Regions from separate parts of the Pseudoalteromonas sp. Ld20 genome, predicted to be linked through region 2. Evidence: predicted binding sites of a transcription regulator. Region 2 holds the regulator's gene; the other holds the start of a gene.
What was found. The regulator ArgR, encoded in region 2, controls arginine synthesis, uptake and breakdown. The targets are predictions, from matches to a motif close to ANTGAATANNTATTCANT.
Positions count from the first base shown of each region.

Region 1 (9,021 bases), on a different contig from region 2:
AGCCATTGCATGAAATTGAAAAAGATTTTCAATCAGCGGTGATCCCAGAAGATCCAACTTTTGTTTCAGCTTATGCGCAGGACATTATGGAGCAACTTGTTGCTCATTCAGTGCATACAGCCGCGCCAAGCTTTATTGGCCATATGACTTCAGCGCTACCGCATTTTGTGCTGCCACTATCTAAGTTGATGGTGGGCCTTAATCAAAACCTGGTAAAAATTGAAACCTCCAAAGCATTTACTCCCCTTGAACGCCAAGTACTTGGCATGATGCATCATTTAGCATACGGGCAAGATGACGGTTTTTATAGTAAATGGATGCACAGTGCTAAAACATCACTCGGTGCATTTTGCTCTGGTGGCACAATTGCAAATATTACCGCGTTGTGGATTGCCCGTAACCGTTTGCTTAAAGCGGATGGGGAATTTAAAGGGATTGGTACACAGGGTTTAATTAGTGCCATGCTGCATTATGGTTATAAAGGCTTAGCGGTATTGATTTCTGAGCGTGGCCATTATTCATTGGGTAAATCAGCTGATTTATTAGGTATTGGTCGTGATAACTTTATAGCCATTAAAACGGCTGATAACAATAAGGTCGATGTTGATGCAATGCGCGCGAAAGCACATGAGTTAGAAGCGCGAGGCATAAAAGTGATGGCCATAGTAGGCGTAGCGGGCACTACTGAAACCGGCAATATTGATCCACTTGATGCCATGGCTGATTTAAGTGCAGAGCTTAACTGTCATTTTCATGTAGATGCTGCCTGGGGTGGGGCAACTTTATTATCGCAAACTCACCGATCACTTCTAAAAGGTATTGAGCGAGCAGATTCAATTACTATTGATGCGCATAAACAAATGTATGTGCCAATGGGGGCGGGGCTCGTGTTATTCAAAGACCCCACAGCGACGGATGCTATTGAGCATCATGCTGAATATATTTTACGCAAAGGCTCAAAAGACTTAGGTAGCCATACGCTCGAAGGCAGTCGCCCAGGTATGGCGATGTTAGTGCATGCTTGCTTACGAGTAATTGGCCGTAAAGGCTATGAAATATTGATTGATAAAGGCATAGAAAAAGCACAGTATTTTGCTGAATTAGTTAAAGCGGATGACGATTTTGAGCTGATCTCAGAGCCTGAATTATGTTTGCTAACATACCGTTATGTACCAAAGAAAATTAAGCAAAAAATAGCAGAAGCAGACGAGCAAACACGGCTAGATATTTTTGCCTCACTAAATCGTTTTACCGCCAGTATGCAAAAACGTCAACGAGAAGCAGGGCGCTCATTCGTTTCGCGTACACGTTTAACACCAGCTCAGTATGATCATCAACCTACCGTGGTATTTAGAGTGGTACTTGCTAACCCACTTACATCACAGAGTATCTTAAAAGATATTTTGGCTGAGCAAAAAGAACTGGCTAAAACAGATCCTGTCTTTAAAAAATACTTATCTAAGTATATGAAGTAATAATTAATGGTGTTAGTTATGTAATTAACACCATTAATGCTTTGTACATTAGCTAAAGCAACTCGCTTTAATCATTTCACTAATAATAGTTTGCGATGGTTTTATTTTTTCCATCGCTAAAAACTCATCCGGCTGGTGAGCTTGATTAATAGAGCCTGGCCCCATAACAATGGTTTCACAGCCTAATTGCTGAATAAACGGTGCTTCAGTACAGTAATTAACTGCGACCGCTTTCTCGCCAGATATTTTTTCTGCCAGTTTAACCAATGCCGAATCAGTGCTGCCGGTGAAAGCGGGAATTGGCTCGTGCATATCGACCACACTCACTGAATCTGGGTATTGATTGTTTATTTCAGCGGCCATTTTTAGCAGCATCATTTGCAATTCTTGTACGCTTAAACCCGGCAATGGGCGCATATCAATGTGCATTTCGCAGCAGCCACAGATGCGGTTTGCATTATCGCCACCGTGGATATGGCCTAAGTTTAAAGTAGGGTAAGGAATAACAAAATGCTCAACTGCATACTTATTCTTTAATTCTTCTTTTAAAACTAATAATTTTGCAATCACTTTATGCATTACTTCAATGGCGTTTAAGCCGCGCTCAGGATCAGAACTGTGACCTGAACGACCCACTACTCTAATAGCACTGCTCATATGCCCTTTATGCGTGAAAACAGGCGTCATATCAGTAGGCTCACCAATAATACAGCGGGCGGGCTTTAAATTTGAGTGCTTACAAATTTGTTGCGCGCCGGCCATGGTCGTTTCTTCATCGGCGGTGGCTAAAATCAAAATTGGCTGTGTTTGTGCGCCTTTATCTAGTTCATTGATAGCGTGCAATACAAAAGCAAAAAAACCTTTCATATCAATGCTTCCTAATCCATATAATTTATTATCGTGCTCACTTAATTTAAACGGATTATAGTTCCAGCGGCTATCATCAAATGGCACGGTATCAGTATGACCAGCAAGCATTAAACCGCCATCCCCTTGGCCTCGTTTTGCGAGTAAATTAAAACGACCTTTAGCGCCCGACAATTCTGTTATTTCACATTCAAATCCAAGGCTTGTACACCAAGTGGCTAATAAATCAATCACCCCTTTATTACTCATAGACAATGACTCATCCATAGCACTAATTGAAGGCGCAGCGATCAATTGCTGATACATAGATAAAAAAGACGGTAATGACATAAAAAAATCCAAAATAAGTATTCAATCTAATTGCATAACAATATAAAAGTATTTATGATGAATATCAATTCACTTTTTAAGCATAAATATATTAAAGCGACGCAATGAATATAAAACGACGATAACCCAGTTTCATTCCTAAAATAGTGTGTTTATGCACTGTTAAACCCGATTTGAACATAAATGTAGTAATAAAAACCAAAAAGAGTAACGAATGAAAGTAGTGATTATTGGCGCAAGTGGTTATAGCGGCGCAGAATTAGCCAGTTTAGTCGCAAAACACCCACAATTAACCTTAGCTGGTTGCTATGTATCTGAGCAAAGCTTAGATAAAGGTAAATTATTAAGTGACTTGTACCCTGAGCATCTAGGTTTACTAGATTCTCCTTTATTACCGCTGAGCGAAAGTGCGTTTAGCGATATTGACAATACGGCTGACTTTGTTTGTTTATGTACTGATCATAAAGTGAGTGTTGATTTAGCGCCACGTTTTTTAAGCATGGGCAAAAAAGTATTTGATTTATCAGGTGGCTATCGTTTAAGCAGCAATGAAGATTATCAAACCTATTATGGCTTTGAACATCAGCATACAGAGTTATTGAGTGAAGCGGCATACGGATTAGTTGAGTGGAATAGCGAAGCAATTGCAAAAGCAAAGCTTGTGGCTGTGGCGGGTTGTTATCCAACAGCTGCATTAAACGCGTTAAAGCCATTACAACAAGCCGGGTTATTGGCTGATCAAACTATTATTATTAATGCCGTATCAGGTGTTACAGGTGCAGGGCGTAAAGCCAGTGTGGGCACGCATTTTTGTGAAGTGTCATTAGCGCCATACGGATTATTTAATCACAGGCACAGCCCTGAAATTGAACAACATTTAGGTCATAAAGTGTTATTTACACCGCATTTAGGTAATTTTCCACGCGGTATTTTAGAAACCATTTATGTACAACTAAAAGCAGATGTAACGCCAGAGCAAGTTACGCAAGCCTACCAAGTGCTTGTTGATGAGCCACTGATCCGATTACTGGGTCGTAAAATACCATCAATTAAAGGGGTGGCTAAGCAGCCGTTTGTGGATATTGCTTGGCAACAACAAGGGTGCCAACTGATTGTAATGGCAGCCATTGATAACTTATTAAAAGGTGCTGCTGGGCAAGCACTACAATGTATTAATTTAGCGATGGGGATACCTCATAGCACTGGTTTAAAAGGGTAATTAGTAATGCAAACATGGGTCATTAAACTCGGTGGTGCAGTACTCAATACAGAAGACGCGGCAAAAGCGTTATTTGAGGCGCTGGCATCGCAAACTCAAGCGCAATTTGTCATCGTTCATGGCGGAGGCTCACTGGTAGATAATTGGTTGAGTGAGGCGGGGTTTGCCAGTGCGAAACATCAAGGCTTACGCATCAGTCCGAAAGAGCAAATGCCTTATATTGTAGGGGCATTGGCAGGCTGTGCGAATAAACAATTAATGAGCCAAGCAATTATTGCGGGTCATAAACCGGTCGGACTTAGTTTATACGAAGCGGGCATTATTTCGTCACAAAAATTAAAAGCGCTTGGTCAAGTGGGTAATTGTGAAAGTGGTGAGCAAAGCGTGCTCCCTGAGTTGTTAAAGCTCGGACGCTTACCGCTGGTGAGCTCTATTGGCTTTGGTGATGATGGCCTTTGGTATAACGTAAATGCCGATGAAGCTGCTGCGGCAATTGCAAAAGAACTTAATGCAGAAATTATTTTTATGACTGATGTAGAGGCAGTGCTTGATGCAAATAAACAGCCGTTACATCAACTTGACACAAATCAGATCAATACTCTGATTACAGATGGAGTAATTTTGGGTGGGATGGAGGTCAAAGTAAAGACCAGCCTTCTTGCTGCCCAGCACTTACGACGCGGAGTGTATATTTCGAGCTGGCAAAAGCCAGAAAATTTAGTCGCTCTACTTGCCGGTGAGCACGTCGGAACAAAAATTACACCATAGGTTTTTATATGTTTAATCATTTTTTATCGGGTCTTGAACTAGACCAACAAGGCGCACTTAAGTTACTTAATCTTGCGCAAAAAATTAAAGCGAATCCTGCTGATTTTAGTCAAGCCCTAGCGGGTAAATCCGTGGTTACTTTATTTGAAAAGCCGAGCTTACGTACGCGTTTATCATTTGATATTGGTATTAATAAGTTAGGTGGTCATGCGGTGTATCTTGATTCGCAAAATGGTGCCATGGGCGCACGTGAATCAGTGAAAGATTTTGCTTTGAATATCGCCAGTTGGGCAGACGGCATCGTGGCACGGGTATATCAACATAAAACGTTAACTACACTTGCTGAGTTCTCGAGCGTTCCTGTGGTTAATAGCTTGTGTGATTTATATCACCCATGCCAAGCACTTGCTGACTTTTTAACACTGCAAGAAGTGTATGGTGATGTAAGCCAACTAAAACTGGCTTATTTAGGTGAAGGTAACAACGTAACTCATTCACTAATGTTGCTTGCAGCTACTTTAGGTACTGATTTCGTTGCTGTATGCCCTAAAGGCAGCTCACCGGATTCGCAAATTTTAAAGCAAGCAGAACAAATTGCAGCAATGAATGGTGCATCAGTGATGGTCAGTGACCGTGTTGAAGCGGCTGTAGGTGCTAACGCTGTGTATGCAGATACATGGGTATCAATGGGTGATGAAACGCCACTTGATCAAGTAAAAGAAAAGTACATGCCGTATCAATTAAACAAGGCGTTACTTGAACTAACAGGGGCTGACACTGTACTGCATTGCCAGCCTGCACACCGTGAGTTTGAAATTACTTCAGAAGTAATGGATGGTCCGGCGTCAAAAATTATACAACAAGCAGAAAATCGTATGCATGCGCAAAACGCGTTGCTTGTTTCATTATTAAATCCAAATTTTGTGTAAGGTATCACCAATGCGTTCTATTAAAAAAGTTGTATTAGCCTATTCTGGTGGTTTAGATACGTCGGCCATTGTGCCATGGTTAAAAGAGAACTACGGCTGTGAAGTCATTGCGTTTGTGGCCGATGTAGGTCAAGGCGCAGAAGAGCTTGAAGGTGTTGAAGCAAAAGCGATCGCATCAGGTGCATCTGAGTGTTATGTCGTTGACCTAAAAGATGAGATGGTAAGTGACTATATTTATCCAACGCTTAAAACAGGTTCAATCTACGAAGGTACTTATTTATTAGGTACGTCAATGGCACGTCCTATTATTGCAAAAGCGCAGGTTGAAATTGCTCGCAAAGTAGGTGCTGATGCACTTTCTCATGGTTGTACTGGTAAAGGTAATGACCAAGTACGTTTTGAATCGTGTTTTGCCGCGCTTGCTCCAGATCTTCAAGTGATTGCGCCATGGCGTGAGTGGGATTTATCAAGCCGTGAGTCATTACTTGATTACTTAGCAGAGCGTAATATTCCATGTTCAGCGTCTGCAACTAAAATCTACAGTCGTGATGCAAACGCGTGGCATATTTCGCACGAAGGTGGTGAGCTTGAAGATCCGTGGTGCCAACCAAGTGAGCAAGTTTGGACATGGACTAATTCACCAGAGCAAGCGCCGAATGAACCTGAGTTTGTTACCTTAAAGGTAGTTGAAGGTGAAGTAGTTGCGGTAAATGGCGAACAACTTAAACCGTATGACTGTTTAGTTAAACTTAATGATATTGCATCCCCGCATGGCGTTGGTCGTGTTGATATCGTTGAAAACCGCTTAGTGGGCATGAAATCACGTGGTTGTTATGAAACACCAGGTGGGACAGTGATCATGGCTGCATTACAAGCGATTGATGAGCTAGTACTTGATAAAGCAAGTCGTAAATGGAAAGAAGTATTGGGCGGCGAGTTCTCACACTTAGTCTATGACGGTCGTTGGTTTACACCACTTAAAGACTCAATATTAGCGGGCGCAGAAGCATTATCAACTGTTGCTACTGGCGAAGTTATTCTTAAGCTTTATAAAGGCCAAGTAACTGCGGTTCAGAAAAAATCACCAAATAGCTTATACAGCGAAGACTTTGCAACATTTGGTGCAGATGATGTATACGACCAATCGCATGCTGAAGGTTTTATTCGTTTATTCTCGCTTTCAAGCAGAATTTCAGCACTCGCGAAGAAGTAATTTTACAAAAGCCCCGTACATAAAGCGGGGCAATTTCAGGGTTTGGAGATATTTCATGGCATTATGGGGCGGACGTTTTTCTACGGGTCCAGATGAGGCGTTTAAACAATTTAACGACTCACTTCCCTTCGATTATCAACTCGCAGAGCAGGACATTGTTGGCTCTGTTGCATGGGCTGGTGCCTTAAAGCAAGTTGATGTATTAAGCAGTAGCGAGCATCAATCGCTAGTAGCAGCATTAAATGAATTACTCGACGAAGTAAAAGCTGATCCACAAGCAGTGGCAACTTCGGGCGCTGAGGATATTCATTCTCATGTTGAAGCTGCTTTAATCGAAAAAGTGGGCGATTTAGCTAAAAAACTACACACTGGACGTAGCCGTAACGACCAAGTTGCTACAGATTTTCGTCTATGGTGTCGTGATACCGCCGATCATTTACTTGAAGCGCTAGCGCAGTTAAAAGGTGAATTTATTGCTTTAGCTGAACGTGAGCTAGGAACTATTTTACCGGGTTACACCCATTTACAACGTGCTCAACCATTGCTATTTAGTCATTGGTGTATGGCGTATGTTGAAATGCTTGAGCGTGATGAAAGTCGTTTAGCTGATGCTAAAGCCCGTATGAATTTTTGCCCATTAGGCAGTGGCGCACTTGCCGGTACGGCGTACCCAATAGATAGGCAAACTCTTGCCGCAGGGCTAGGTTTTACCGCTGCGACAAAAAATAGTTTAGATGCTGTGTCAGACCGGGACTTTGTTGTTGAGTTATTAAGCTGTGCGTCAATCTCCATGATCCATTTATCGCGTATGTCAGAAGATTTGATCTTCTACAACTCGGGTGAAGCCGGGTTTATAGAGTTGGCAGATAATGTCACTTCAGGCTCATCATTGATGCCGCAAAAGAAAAACCCCGATGCACTAGAGCTTATTCGTGGTAAAACAGGCCGTGTATTTGGTGCCTTTAGTGCCATGATGATGACCTTAAAAGCCCTGCCACTTGCTTATAATAAAGATATGCAAGAAGACAAAGAAGGCTTATTTGATGCAATGCCTACATGGCTTGCGTGCATTCATATGGCTCAGGCGTGTCTCAAGGGGGTTAAAGTTAACGGCGAACGAACTTTAGCAGCAGCTAAGGGTGGGCACTCAAATGCAACCGAACTTGCAGACTACTTGGTAGCTAAAGGTATACCCTTTAGAGAGGGGCATCATATTGTGGGTGTGCTTGTGCAAATGGCTATCGCACAAGGGAATAACTTAGAGGATTTAAGTTTAGAACAGTTCCAATCAGTGCATAGTATTTTTGAACAAGATGTATATGCTGTATTAGAAATAGACGCATGTATAAAAGCACGTCAAGCATTGGGTGGCACATCGTTAGAGCAAGTTACCATTGCAGTTAAAGATGCCAAAAAAAAACAGCAAATAACGGTACGCGACGCTAATCTTGATGATGTTGAAGGTATTGCGAAGCTAATACAACACTGGGCTACCGTAGGTGAAAATTTACCACGTGCTAAAAGCGATATGGTGCATTCTATTAATGAATTTGCTGTGACACAAGTGAACGGGAAAGTTGCAGGCTGTGCGTCATTGTATATTTATGATACCGGCCTTGCTGAAATACGCTCCTTGGGTATTGACCCTGATACAGGCGTAACTGGACAAGGGCGGCAGCTGGTGGAGCATTTACTAACTAAAGCCAAAAAGTTGGCGCTTAATCGTATTATCGTTTTGACGCGAGTCCCTGATTTTTTTGAAAAACAAGGCTTCACATTCTGTACTAAAGACAGCTTACCAGAAAAGGTAATGAAAGATTGTGAACTGTGTTTACGTAAAGATAATTGCGATGAAGTCGCAATGGAATTTATTTTGAAGCTAAGTAATAGTGCGGAGATCCCGTGTAAAAACGTGGCTTAAAATCCCTGGATATAAAAGACGTACGGTTATCCCTGTGCGTTTTTTTATATTTGACATAAACTGGTATGACCTCACCTCTGAGTTTTCAAGTTGCAAATCGGCTATTTAAATTTACTAGATCAAAAAAGATCAATTTTATAAAAAGTTGGATCGTAAATTGCTATTAGGTACATGAGATGGATAAAAATTGATTCATCTTTACAAAAACGCCAAAAATTTAACAGAGCGTTATCAACAGCGACTTAAAACTGCTTAGGTCACTATTAACATTAAATGAAAGGAATAGTCTCATGCAAGTT
Region 1 covers NZ_JBISHB010000043.1:223,180-232,200, reverse strand. The annotation lists gene panP (pyridoxal-dependent aspartate 1-decarboxylase PanP) at 1-1,475, shown strand, start outside; gene argE (acetylornithine deacetylase) at 1,524-2,672, opposite strand; gene argC (N-acetyl-gamma-glutamyl-phosphate reductase) at 2,887-3,891, shown strand; gene argB (acetylglutamate kinase) at 3,898-4,659, shown strand; gene ACJJVX_RS18130 (ornithine carbamoyltransferase) at 4,668-5,588, shown strand; gene ACJJVX_RS18125 (argininosuccinate synthase) at 5,599-6,801, shown strand; gene argH (argininosuccinate lyase) at 6,857-8,722, shown strand; gene ACJJVX_RS18115 (hypothetical protein) at 9,013-9,021, shown strand, end outside.
Region 1: the regulator ArgR is predicted to act here: its motif matches at 2,729-2,746, upstream of argC (N-acetyl-gamma-glutamyl-phosphate reductase).

Region 2 (9,021 bases):
GGCGCTCGGTTAGTACTTGATTTAAAACGCGCATTCCCCAAGCCGTGGAAACCGCCTTTTGCAACCAAAATTCTTTGACCATTTTGCGTTAAATCGCCAAGACCTTCTTGAGTATCAACATCCATTATACGAGTACCCACTGGCACCATCACATATAAGTCGTCAGCCTTTTTACCCGTACAGTTACGGCTGCGACCATTTGTACCACGCTCAGCTCGATGAAAACGCTCAAACTGATAATCGATCAGGGTATTTAAGTTTTCATCAGCTTGTAGATAAACACTACCACCATCTCCACCGTCACCGCCGTCTGGTCCACCATCTGGGACATATTTTTCACGACGGAAAGACACGATACCACTGCCACCGTCGCCAGCTTCTGCGCGAATTTCTACTTCATCTACAAACTTCATGATTACTCACTTTAGGATTGGCTTGTTAATAACTCTATTATATACCCAAGTGGCCTATAGAGCACACTATGTGATAAAAACACTTGGGGATATATTCTTAAGACTTAAAACAAAAAACCCCGCAAAGGCGGGGTTTTTTAAGAACCGATTCTGATTACTCAGATACGATGCTTATGTATTTACGGTTTAAAGGACCTTTTTGTTCAAACTGAACTTTACCATCTGCTTTTGCGAAGATAGTGTGGTCTTTACCGATACCTGCGTTTGTGCCAGCATGGAATTTAGTTCCACGTTGACGAACAATGATGCTACCCGCTAGAACTGATTCGCCACCAAAACGCTTAACGCCAAGGCGTTTGCTTTCTGAATCGCGACCGTTACGAGTACTACCAGCTGCTTTTTTATGTGCCATTTCTAAGTACCTCTAATTAAGCGCTAATGCCAGTGATTTTAACTTCTGTGAACCATTGACGATGGCCCATTTGCTTACGAGAATGCTTACGGCGTCTAAATTTAACAACCTTAATCTTCTCACCGCGACCATGTGAAACAACCTCAGCTGTTACTTTACCACCGTTTACGAACGGTACACCGATCTCGATTTTCTCACCATCAGCAACTAAAAGTACTGAATCAAATTCAACTGCTGCACCAGTCTCAACGTCTAATTTCTCAAGACGAATTGTTTGACCTTCAGTCACACGGTGCTGTTTACCACCACTTTGGAAAACCGCGTACATAATTAACTCCGTCTGTGCGCCCTCAAATCGACGCAACTAAAATATTCTTCAATAGGGCGCGAAGTTTACGCTAATGTGCAAAAACTAGCAAGCCCGTTTATTAATTAAATGAATAAAAAATAGCTGCATTGAGAGCAATTCAATATTTTCCCCTATTTTATATTAAATTGACGTTATGCCAAGCGCTTTTTAACACCGAATGACAAATAAGTTACAGAGTAGGCAAACAGACGTCATGAATAAAAAACATCCACGATGAATTAAGCCAACTTAAAAAAAATAAAAAGTTAAGTTGGCTAATTAAGGCTAAATTAAGCTGCTTAAACGTGTTTTTTCAGGGAATTGTCACAAAATATCGAGCAAGCGCGTTTTTTGTTGTACAATCGGCTGCGTATACCCATTAAATTTGGCTCGGAGATCAATGGATATAAAAGCTATCCAGGCGTTAATCGAAAACGATATGAATAACGTCAATCAACTTATATATGCGCAAATGCGCTCAGATGTGGCACTTGTCAATCAGCTTGGCTTATATATTGTTAACAGTGGCGGCAAACGCGTTCGTCCTATGTTAGCTATTTTAGCGGCCAAAGCACTTGGCTATGAAGGCAAAGACCATATCACCTTAGCAACCATTGTTGAATTTATTCACACTGCAACACTGCTTCATGACGATGTTGTTGATGAGTCAAACCTACGTCGCGGCACACCAACAGCAAATGCTGAATTTGGTAATGCTGCAAGCGTATTGGTCGGCGACTTTATCTACACTCGCTCATTTCAGCTTATGGTCGGGATTGGTAAAATGCAGGTAATGCAAATACTTGCCGATGCAACGAACGTGATTGCTGAAGGTGAAGTGCTGCAATTAATGAACTGCAATGACCCTGACACCACTGAAGACAGTTATATGCAGGTTATTTACTCTAAGACAGCTAAGTTATTCGAAGCTGCTACAGGGCTTGCTGCAGTCATTACTGAACAAAATGAAAAAACACTTAAAGCACTCAATTTATACGGGATGCATTTAGGTACTGCTTTTCAATTGGTTGATGATGTACTTGATTACAATGCAGATGCAGATCAGTTAGGTAAAAACATTGGTGATGATTTAGCTGAAGGTAAACCAACCCTGCCACTTATCTATGCTATGCAACAAGGTAATGCTGAACAGGTTCAGCTAATTCGTGATGCAATTGAGCACAGTAATGGTATGGAGCACTTAGACGCAATACTCAATACGCTAAATGAAACAAATGCACTCGAGTTCACCATGAATAAAGCAAACGAAGAAGCAGATAAAGCCATTGCTTGTTTATCTGTGTTAGCTGATTCGCCTTATAAAGAAGCCTTAGTTAGCCTAGCCCGTATTGCTGTTGATCGTAGTCACTAAAATTAACGATTTGATTTCGAGCACAAAAAAGCCTGCAATTGCAGGCTTTTTTATTACCGCCAACAGCTGGCGATATAAGCAAGGTTAAGCGTTGATGAAATCAACACCTTCTTGGATGTCTTTTTTCAGCGTATCAAGCATATCGTTTTTAGCTTGTAGCTCAAACGCGCTTAGTTCGCCGTAAGAAAGAATCTCTTCTACGCCATTTTTACCTAAACGTACTGGATGAGCGAAGTATTCTGCATCGCCATTTTCAACTGCAACGTATGCATAATCTACAACGTCTTCACCTTGTAGGCCTTTAACTAAAGACATACAAAAACGTGCTGCAGCAGCACCCATTGATAATGTAGCAGAACCACCGCCAGCTTTAGCATTTACTACTTCAGTACCTGCATTTTGGATACGTGGAGTAAGTGCTGCAACTTCTTCATCAGTAAAGCTAACACCTTCAACTTGAGATAAAAGAGGAAGAATAGTTGTGCCTGAGTGACCACCAATTACTGGTACTTTCACAGTTGCAACATCAACACCTTTAAGCTCAGCTACGAACGCTTCAGAACGGATCACATCTAAAGTAGTGATACCGAAAACACGCTTAGCATCGTAAGTACCTGCTTTTTTGAAAACTTCAGCAACAATTGGCACAGTGCCATTTACTGGGTTTGTAATAATACCCACAAGTGCGGTAGGACAATTAGCAACAATGCCTTCTGCTAATGTTTTGATGATACCCGCATTTACGTTGAATAAATCAGCACGGTCCATACCAGGCTTACGTGGCATACCCGCAGGGATAAGCACGATATCACAACCCGTTAACGCTTGGTCAAGTGCGTCAGCACCAAAACCAGCAACTTTAACATCTGTTGGGATGTGAGAAAGGTCAACAGCAACACCAGGAACAACTGGAGCAACATCATAAAGTGATAATTCAGAACCAGCTGGTAAACCTGTTTTTAATAATAAAGACAACGCTTGGCCGATACCGCCTGCAGCACCTAATACAGCAACTTTCATTGGAATTCTCCGTAATTTGAGATAGGGAAATATTTGTGGCTCTAAAGATAATGAAATTAATGCCTAAAGACAAATTTATCCTGCTTATTTTGCATATAATTTCGACCATAGTTGTAAACTTTCTTGTTTACAAAGCGCATACGACAAACAACTACTGCATAAATATTCATTTTTGTGTAGAATTTAGCTCATCAAATAACAAGAGCAGAACAGCAACATGCAACCACATGATAAACAAGAAGCACTGGTGAAAGCCTTTAAATCACTTTTAAAAGAAGAGAATTTTGGTTCTCAAGGCGAAATCGTAGACGCTCTAAAAGAGCAAGGTTTTGATAATATCAGCCAGAGTAAAGTATCGCGCATGTTGAGTAAATTTGGCGCCGTACGCACACGCAATGCAAAACAAGAGATGGTATATTGCCTACCAGCTGAAATGGGTGTACCTACAGCAAAAAGCCCATTGCGCCAATTAGTGATTGATATTATGCATAATGAGATGATGATCATTATTCGCACCAGCCCAGGTGCTGCACAATTAATTGCTCGCTTACTCGATTCATTAGGTAAAGCAGATGGTGTTTTGGGTACAATTGCCGGAGACGACACTATTTTTATTGCCCCAGCTAAAATTTCAGAAATTGATGTAACCCTTGAGCGTGTTCGTCTTTTATTTGATACGGTTTAAAGCTGCTTTAAAAAGTTAATTGACGGGGCAAAGAATGCCGACCCCATATCAGCTTGTGTAAAATCAAGCCAATGGTCATAGCATTCGCCCTGCCCTAAACGGCTACGTAACACCTGCTCGAACACCGAGCCAAATGCGCCGCAGCTTATTGCTAATACACCTTGCTCATTTACATCACCGTAAGGCATGCTTTGATTGAGAAGCAACGCTTGACCTTGCTCATCTTTAAGTTCAGTTCGTACTGCATGACTGGTTTCTAACGGTGGTATGATCAGCGTGTTATCTAATCGCGTACGCCCCATTATTTGCTCTTGTTCATGTAATGATAGATGCTGCCATACACTCAAATCATGCTTATAACGCTGCACATGGATATAACTACCTTGATCTTCAAAGTGCCCCGGCCTGCTAACTAAAGCCGTGATTCGCTTTTGACGACCATGGGGGGTATCCCCCCCGAGTATAAAACCATTAAAGTCGCGCCCATCTAAAAAGCGAAAATTACGTACTTGCTCAACAAGCTCAACATCAGGGGCAAACAATTTAAGTATTTGTAATGCGAACAAATGGTTTACGTCTTCTCTATCTGAACGAATTTGTACAAATAAATCGAACGGCTGTGCCCCCATAACATGATCATTATGCGTAATATTAGGAAAGCTTTGTAGTTGGCTTGGAATGAACTCAGGTAAAACATGTGGCCAATACTGCGCGCCTACAGCCACAAGGCTTGAGAGCATAGATTCTGAAAATTGATCAGCGAACTCGTCTTGAATCACACTGACTCGCTTTAATTTTTTACGCAATGACTCGTCATGACCATCAAATACATTAAAAAATAAATGCAAACCGTGTAGGTTTGCCTCAGCACAAATCCCCGATTGCGCTTGCGCCATGGTATTTCCTTAACTCAAAGTCTCATACACGGCGCTTTTGCTTTAAAATAAAAAGTCACTACTCTAACTAGCGAAAAAGTTTACCGTGTGCGGTTTTATTTTTATTGTAACCTGATCATTCTCTTTAAATGACTGGTCTAATTGAGCTGCAACTTCTATTTCTTGCTGTGCAATCATTACTTTATAAACATAATGGGAGCCAATAAAGCGACTATTGATAATAGTTACTGTATTAATACCCTCCTCACCTATTGAAACCGCGGTTAATAAAAGGTGATGTGGGCGAATATATATCTGACCTAGTTGAGCCTGAGAACCTCGTGCAGCAAATGATTCAACACGCCCGTATGCAGTATTATATTCAGTTGCCGTTAATGCTTCTGCGTCCAAGTATATGCCTTGACCTAGAAACTCTGCAACCACCTTTGAACTCGGAGAGCTAAAAAGTTGCTCAGCGGTGCCCTGTTGAGCAATTTTTCCGCGATGCATCACCGCCAAAGTGTCAGAGAATGCAAATGCTTCCTCTTTTGAGTGTGTAACAAATACTGCAGACACGCGCTGCGCTTTAATAATACGACGGATATCAGCAATTAATTCAAATCGTACTTGGGTATCAATATTTGAAAATGGTTCATCTAATAATAATAAACTAGGTTTATAAGCGAGTGCCCTCGCAATCGCGACTCGCTGCTGCTGGCCGCCAGACAATTGGTGTGGAAAACGTTTAGCACAACCAATTAAATGCACCAATTCAAGCATTTCATCAACACGTTGCTGCTTTTGTGCTTTTGGCATTTTAGCTAACCCAAATGCAATATTATCAGCCACTGTTAAATGTGGGAACAATGCATAATCTTGAAACATCATACCGATATTACGATACTCTGGCGCCAAAAATAACTGCTCATCACTTACCAACTTACCATCAATAAAGACTTTACCTTGCTTGGCTTCTATTAACCCTGCTATTGCTTTTAATGTCGTGGTCTTTCCACAACCACTTGCACCAAGCAAACAAACGATCTCATCTTTGGCGACAGTTAAATCTAGATTTTCAATCACTGCGGTGCCGTTATACTGATACGATAAATTATCTAAGACTAAACTGCTCATTTAACTACGTTGCTCCATTGAGCGATTAACAAAATACAAAGGAATTAACCCTACTACGACTATCGATAACGCTGAAATAGAAGCCAACTCTAATTGCTCATCACTAACGTATTGGAATACATGTGTTGCTAATGTTTCAAAATTAAAAGGCCTTAATAATAAAGCGGCTGGTAACTCTTTCATGCATTCAATAAATACTAGTAACCCTGCGGTTAAAATACCACGACGTAACAACGGTATATGTACCTTGCGCAGAGTTTTACCTTGGCTTTGCCCCATGGATTGACTCGCCATATCAAGCGATGGGCTAATGCGCATAAAACTGGATTCTATTGCACCATGGGCAATGGCATAAAAGCGTACAACGTATGCAAATATAATTGCAAACAAAGTGCCACTTAATAACAGTCCTGGCACAACCCCAAGCGGCTCTAACCACGCATTTAATTTATCATCTAATAAAGTTAGGGGTAATAGTACTGCAATTGCAAGTACGGTACCTGGTAAAGCATACCCGGTACTCGCTAAGCGCCCAGGTATTAACGGGTACTGTTGCTTCGCTATTCGCTGATAAAAAACCACTAACAAACTCAAGCCGATGGTAATGATGCTAACAATAGCTGCCACCTTAAAGCTCTGCCATGCATAAAGGAAAAACTGATCACTCCATGCTTGTTCAGCATACGAAATGGCATAACCTACCAACACTGCCACAGGCAGTAAAAACGCAAAAAACAAAACCACACAACAAAATGTAGTTGCACACCAGGCATGCTTCCCTTTAAGGCTATATAGTGCATCACTATTAACCCCTGATTGGCGCTCAAATACGGCTTGATTGCGACGGCTAAAGCGCTCCATCATCAGAGCAATAAATAAAATAAGCAGCATAATGCCTGAAATTTTTGCAGCCGCAGTTAGTGAGTAATACCCTAGCCATGTGTCATACACAGCCGTTGTTAAAGTGCTCACAGCAAAGTAGTTAACAGTAGCAAAATCAGCCATTGTCTCCATACTTATAAGTGCAAGAGCGGCGACAATAGCACCACGAGCAAGCGGCAAGCTCACTTTAAAAAAACTTTGCCTAGGTGATAGACCCATCAATTGACTTGCTTGCACTAATTTAAATGACTGCTCACGCAACGCTGTTTTAAAAATCAAATAAAGGTAAGGATAAAGCACTAAAGCAATCATCATAATCGCGCCGGGTAAGGTACGAATATCAAAAAACCAGTAGTCGTCTGGGGACTGCCAATTAAACCAATCACGCAGCGCTATTTGCACAGGTCCGGCATAATCAAACAAATCAGTATATACATAAGCAATAATGTACGTTGGCATCGCAAGAGGGAGCATTAGTGCCCATTCAAACTGCTTTCGTCCGGGGAAATCACAATAAGCCGTTAACCAACCAAGCGGGAGTGCAATCGCACAGCTGACAACAGCCACTCCAAAAATAAGCACCAAAGTATTGCGGATGTAATCCCATAACACGGTTTCCCAGAGGTGACTAAACACCTCTGAATCCCCCTGTAGAGATTCAAAAAGAAGAAAACACAGCGGGGTTACTAGCACGGTGCCAATAACCCACGCGAAAGATTGCCATCGCGACAACGAAAATTTAAAACTCATTAAAGATCGAACTTCACCTCATCTATTAGCTTAAGCGCTAACGGACGATATTTGCTAATTTCATCAAGTGGCAAGCTATCTTCCTTAAAGCTTCCCCAAGACGCAACTAAACTTGATAATTCAACGCCAGGTTTAACCGGATATTCCATATTAACCGACGCATATGTATTCTGTGCCTTATTGTCGGTCATAAACTCTATAAGTTTCAAGGCATTTTCAGAGTTTTTAGCGTACTTAGTCATAACTACACCAGAAACATTGATATGTGAGCCTCTATTATCTTGATTTGGGAAGTTTATATGTACAGCATCTGCCCATGGTTTTTGTGCTGGGTCTTCAATCATCTTACCAAAGTAGTAACTGTTACCTAACGCGATATCACACAATCCCTCTTTAACGGCCTTAACTTGCCCACGATCATTACCTTGTGGCTTACGCGCTAAGTTTGCTTTAACACCTTCAAGCCATGTTTTTGCTTGTGCTTCACCATGATGCGCAATCATTGATGCAACTAAACCTAGGTTATAAGGGTGTTTACCAGAGCGTGTGCATAACTTACCTTTGTATTTAGGTAAAGCCAACTCTTCGTAACTTAAATGCGGTAGTGCACCAACACGCTCTTTTGATGAATATACATTACGTACGCGTTTGGTTAATGCAACCCATTGGCCTTCAACATCACGAAATTTAGCAGGCACGTTGCGGTTGACTGTTTCGCTATTGATTGTTTGAGTTAAATTTAGCTCATCTAATTGTACTAAATCACTAAAATTAGAAGTTAGAACTAAATCAGCTTGGCTATGCTTCCCTTCGCGTTTAACACGTTCAATTAAGCCTTTTTTAGCAAATACCACATTGGTTTTAATACCGGTTTGCTTAGTAAAATCATCTAAGATTGATTGAATTAAGAATGGTTGACGAAAAGAATAAATATTTACCGCATCATCTGCAAATGCAGGTGCTGCCACGGTTAACCCAACCAAAATTGCTAACGTCTTTTTCATATATCGCTTCCACTTAAATAATAACTATTATCATGAAATAATACCTTTTCTCCATTTAAAGTGCACTCATTAAATGTGCCTGACAACCATAATGGAAATTGCGTGTGAGATATCTCTTACGATCG
Region 2 covers NZ_JBISHB010000030.1:298,855-307,875, reverse strand. The annotation lists gene cgtA (Obg family GTPase CgtA) at 1-413, opposite strand, end outside; gene rpmA (50S ribosomal protein L27) at 568-825, opposite strand; gene rplU (50S ribosomal protein L21) at 842-1,153, opposite strand; gene ispB (octaprenyl diphosphate synthase) at 1,575-2,546, shown strand; gene mdh (malate dehydrogenase) at 2,631-3,566, opposite strand; gene argR (transcriptional regulator ArgR) at 3,784-4,251, shown strand; gene ACJJVX_RS07125 (Dyp-type peroxidase) at 4,248-5,147, opposite strand; gene ACJJVX_RS07120 (ABC transporter ATP-binding protein) at 5,211-6,260, opposite strand; gene ACJJVX_RS07115 (ABC transporter permease) at 6,261-7,892, opposite strand; gene ACJJVX_RS07110 (Fe(3+) ABC transporter substrate-binding protein) at 7,892-8,896, opposite strand.